2 regions of the Edaphobacter sp. FHG110511_03 genome follow, and region 1 is predicted to be linked to the other one. Evidence: riboswitches for the same ligand, from Rfam matches in the RefSeq annotation. Region 1 holds a riboswitch; the other holds the start of a gene.

Region 1 (2,389 bases):
GCAGGCCGGCGAGGATGTCGAGTAACGTACTCTTGCCCGCACCATTGACACCAAGCAGAGCAAGAAACTCTCCTGGAGCTGCTTGGAATGTTGCAAGCTTCAGAACTTCTCGCGTGCCGTGCGAGAAGCTGAGATCGTCAATGGCGAGAACATGGTTCAACTTTGTAGCCCTCCGCCGCTTCCATGAAGGAAATCGAACAACATTTCGGCGGCCTGAGGCGCACGTGGGCCTGGAACCAAAAGAACGTTCGAGGTGCCGAAGTACACACGGCCACCGCATACAGCTTTAAGCGTCTGGTTCTGCCGCCAGAGCGACAAAAGGGCTGGACGCTCTTCTTGTCGCTTCGCCTCAGAATCTTGCATGCTGCTGAGATCGAGAATTACATCCGGGTTCTCGCGGATGATCGTTTCCATCGAAATGTGGGGATACCGTGGGAGTCCAGGTTTTGCGAGCACATTGGTCCCCCCGGCAACTTCCAGAATTTCATTGAGGTAATTGTCGGGGCCCACTGCTGTTAAGTCTGTCAGCGTTCCTTGTCTACGATTAACGATCACAATGACATGGGGGGATGGCGAGGTACGGGCTTTCATTCGGGTGTTTTGCAGCGAGCTTTTGATTCGGCCGACTACAGCAGCAGACCGGTCTGGTACTCCTGCAGATCTTGCGATGATTTGGATCCCCGTTAGAACGTCATTCAATGTGCCGTGCGGAACTTCAACAAACCCAATACGCAAGGCTTTGAGCCGATCTGTCAGATCAACGGGCGCCGTCTGAAGAACTACTAAGTCGGGTGCGAGCCGTGCGATCGCTTCAAGGTTAGGTTTGACGTAGGTACCGACCTTGGGAAGTTTGGCAACCTCAGGAGGAAAATCACAATATTGTGAAACGCCGACGACCTGCCCCCCGAGATCAAGTGCGAAAAGTGCCTCGGTGATGCTAGGCGCCGTGGAAACAATGCGGCGAGGCCGCTGCTGGGCCAGAAGTGAACGCGCGAAGATTAGACAGAGGAGTCCGCTTGTGAAGTTGCGCCGCGAAAGAATATGAGCATTCGGGATCGCCGCCCGAACGAGGGAGCAAGACTGACGCGGGTTATCCTCGAAGAGGTCAATATTGGGGCGCAAGAGTCTGTTCTCCGCAGAACGTTGCAAACATGAACCCCTGGCAGGTCTCCTGGCTCAAAGCGACATTTGCATGTCGACTGCCTTCCTTCCCCGGTTGTTCGACCGAGTGGTATTGCAGGCAGCGTCTCTTTGTTTACAGTGGCGGGACCGCGCCGGTATTTCCCCGGACTTCCCTTTTAAGCCCTATTGGGCACCTCGGGTTAATTCATTTGTATCACGGTGGAGTGTCTGGACATGAAGCAAGCGCCCCTAGAACTTTGCACCCGACCATCGCTTGTCGCGCTCCGTCAACCAACCAAATAGAAGTCCGATCGATGCCCAAAGCAGAACTTGAAGAGCCCATGACGCCAGACGAAATTGCCAAAGCAAATCAGCAGGGAATCCTGTCGGGACTTCGTTGATCGGTGGAAGGAGATAGCCGATGATGGTTACTATTGCGATAAAAAAGATTGCGGCCAAAACCCCGCCATTCCATCCTCCAAATCGCCGTATTGAGTAGCGTCCGATCTTAATCGATACGACCATTGCAAGAACAGAGAGCAGGATCATTAAGAAGAATGCGCTAGTTCTAATGCCAATTGTTTCAGGGTTGCCGACTGACGGCGGGCTAGCAGGATATTTGAGGCTTGGAACGAACACAACGGTTATGAAACCAATGCAGGCGAGGAACGCGGCGAGGTCGCGCGGACGGGTCGGGCCGACGCGTCCATATGAAAAAGCGAAACTAAGGCCGAAAAGACCCCCTAATGCCGCGCCGAATGTTACCGTACCAGTGAGTAGCCCGACGGTTTTCTGAACGCGCCGGCTGAAAATCTCTGGCTCTTCTTGATCGTGTATATGGCCGGTGCCGGATTCAAAGGCAATCGCGCGATCCACTTGAGGTTCGCCCAGCCAGTGAGCGGAAACGAATACAACCAGGCCGGCAAGGATGCCGACCAACATGCCGCGGATGAGTAGGCTACGTGCCAAGAGACATTCCGACCTTAGGTTAGAATCCGTCTCTCAGTGACAGGGAAAACCCAGGAGGTGGCGGCCATCGTGAACGAATTCGTGAACTGTACGACCGTGCATGATACTGGTCGCGCCTTGTTCGGCTCCCACAAAGTAGATTGCCAATAGGAGCAGGAGCCCGCCGAAGAATGCCCATGGAAGAATCTCAGACAACGGAATCGTGGGAACGAAGATTGGCTGCGAGATCGAACCTGTGTTTTGCGATGCCATGCGAAGCTCCTTTTTTTCAGTGTAGCGCAAGCGACTCTCGTAAGAT
Region 2 (2,389 bases), on a different contig from region 1:
GGGATGTAGTAACCGGCTTCGTCCCAGAAGTAAGGCAGGCGAAGCAGCGTAAGGTGACTGAGGTAAACCGCAGCGAAGAAGAGAGGAAAGAGCAGTCCTGTAGGAAGCTCGGCAGGAGCGCGGCGAGAGTCTGGAGAGGATCGCACGCGTGTTTTATTAATGGACGGGACCGCCGACCTGGGGGACCTGTTGATCGAGAGCGATGGCGCCAAAGGTCTGCTCATACTGCGCGAGGTTGTGGCCGAGCACATTGAGCAAAGCTTTGGCCTGTTGCGGGCTCAGGTAAATACCCTGAAAGTTCTTCACGGTAAGCTCGTCAGGAGTGTCCTGGCTCATGGTCCCGAAGACCAACAGGAAGTCCCACACCGACATGCGAACCTGAACGCTGTTGGCATAGCCCTCGCGATAATCCGGGGTGGTGGAGAGATTGAGCTTCGGCTCCGCATTCGGTTTCGGCTGATTCATGAGTCACTTTCTAAAAAAGAGTTGGTGCGAAAGGGGGGACTTGAATCCCCACGGATTACCCCGCCAGATCCGTCTGCTTGGTGCAAAAGGCTTGGCTGCATCGTAACGCTCAATCAGTATAAGCGGGAACAAGCGACCATCGGGCACGAATTAGGCACATCCATTCCGTAATTTCCTCGACCTCCAGGACGGGCTCTGATTGACGCTCATCAGTCGCCATGTTATTTCTTGAAAGTTCTCAGGTGCCCGCAAGGGCTTAATAGGGAAGTCCGGTGAAAGACCGGCGCGGTCCCGCCACTGTGAGCGAGGGAAGCCATTCGTAATACCACTCAGCAATTGCTGGGGAAGGTGAATGGCCAGCAAAGAATCGCAACCTCGAAGCCAGGAAACCTGCCGAGAATGTTGTACGACTTACCTGCGGAGAACAGGAAGAATGCGATTCGTTATCCCCACCCGACGTCTCAATTCGATCGTCTCTGCTCGCAAAGTCTACAGCCATTCCAGCTGGAGGCTATACAGTGAGCATCCCCCGCAACACAATTAATGTTCTCCCCCTGGATTCTTACCGATATGCACTCGATCTTTTCGTCCGAGTCTTCGGCAAGCCAAAACTTCAAAGTAATGGCCATCAAATTGGGACAAGACTGTGCAAAATTGTGGGTCTACGACGTCCCATGGCTATCATTTTCTTAATAGCGCTTGCCGTCCTGCCAGTGTGTGCTCAACAAACCATGCGTGTTTCTGGCACAGTACGCGACAACCAAGGCCTGGGCCTACTGGCGACAGTGCAACTCATAACTTCGGGAGGCACACAGAAGGCCACGACCGAGAACAATGGAAACTTCGCATTCGACAATGTGACGAAGAGGCACTCTGAACTTCTGGTTGAAGCGGATGGCTTCGAAAGCGTAACTCGCCCCATTGATCTAGAGAGGGAGTCTTCTCAGATCGAGATTCGTTTGGCCCCGAAGAGTGTCTCAACTGAAATCTCCGTTACGGCTACCGAGACCAAGGCAACCGCTTCAAACATGGATGTGCCTAACAATGAAATTCCTGCTCAGGTGAGCACGATTCCATCCACGCTACTTCGCGAACAAGGTGTGAACGACCTCGTTACGGCGCTAAGGAATGTCTCTGGTGTAACGGCGCAAAAGATCTATGGAGTTTACGAGTACTACACGGTTCGCGGGTTCAATACGGGCGGCTCAGACGCGGTCGTAGTTCTTTCAGATGGAATGCGGCTCGAAGGTAATCGGCTAAACACTCAGCTGAATAGTGTGCGCAGTGTCGAGGTCTTGAAGGGACCAGCTTCGATTTTGTATGGCTCAGGTGCTCTTGGCGGCGCGATTAATATCATTCACAAAAAGCCACAGGCGATTCCCACTTTTGATTTGGTCTATCGGGGCGGAAGCTACGGTACAAACCAAGTGGCCGGAGGTGCAGCAGGAAGACTCTTCGGCCTAGATCCGCTTTTATATCGTGTAGATGCCAGTTTCGAAAATAGCGGCGGTTGGAGAAACAATGGAGCGAAGCGCATTAATGTATCGCCGACGATGACCTGGCTGATAGGTAACCGAGCGCAGTTTACTGTTTCCGAATTCCTTAATCGCGATCGATTCAAAACCGATGCCGGTGTCCCGGCGCAAGTCCTCAACATTCCTGGCTTCAAACTCAGCACAAGCTTCGACACGCCGCAGGATTTCGAATTAGGCACTGACGCGCTGACACAGACACGCGTCAATGTGAACCTGTCAGAGAGATGGCAGTTCCGGGATAACTTTGCGCTTCGAATATTCGACGACCAGTATTACACCGCAGAATCGCTCTCGTATGACGCTGCGACAAACGATGTCGATCGCCAATTCCTCTACTTCAAGCACCACCGGCGTCCCAAACAGAACATGGCGGATGTTTTGGGTCATTT

What was found. Region 1 has a riboswitch for cobalamin ahead of AC5S26_RS00220 (ABC transporter substrate-binding protein). Riboswitches for the same ligand answer to the same signal wherever they lie in the genome.
Region 2: linked by a shared signal. The riboswitch ahead of AC5S26_RS25790 (TonB-dependent receptor domain-containing protein) and the one ahead of AC5S26_RS00220 (ABC transporter substrate-binding protein) in region 1 are both predicted to bind cobalamin.

Annotation. Positions count from the first base shown of each region.
Region 1 covers NZ_JBZYWL010000001.1:56,612-59,000, reverse strand. Annotated here, with positions in the region: gene AC5S26_RS00225 (ABC transporter ATP-binding protein) at 1-160, opposite strand, end outside; gene AC5S26_RS00220 (ABC transporter substrate-binding protein) at 157-1,122, opposite strand; cobalamin riboswitch at 1,145-1,335, opposite strand; gene AC5S26_RS00215 (CbtA family protein) at 1,372-2,091, opposite strand; gene AC5S26_RS00210 (CbtB domain-containing protein) at 2,125-2,343, opposite strand.
Region 2 covers NZ_JBZYWL010000008.1:96,095-98,483, reverse strand. Annotated here, with positions in the region: gene AC5S26_RS25800 (ArnT family glycosyltransferase) at 1-146, opposite strand, end outside; gene AC5S26_RS25795 (DUF3467 domain-containing protein) at 157-465, opposite strand; cobalamin riboswitch at 688-877, shown strand; gene AC5S26_RS25790 (TonB-dependent receptor domain-containing protein) at 1,140-2,389, shown strand, end outside.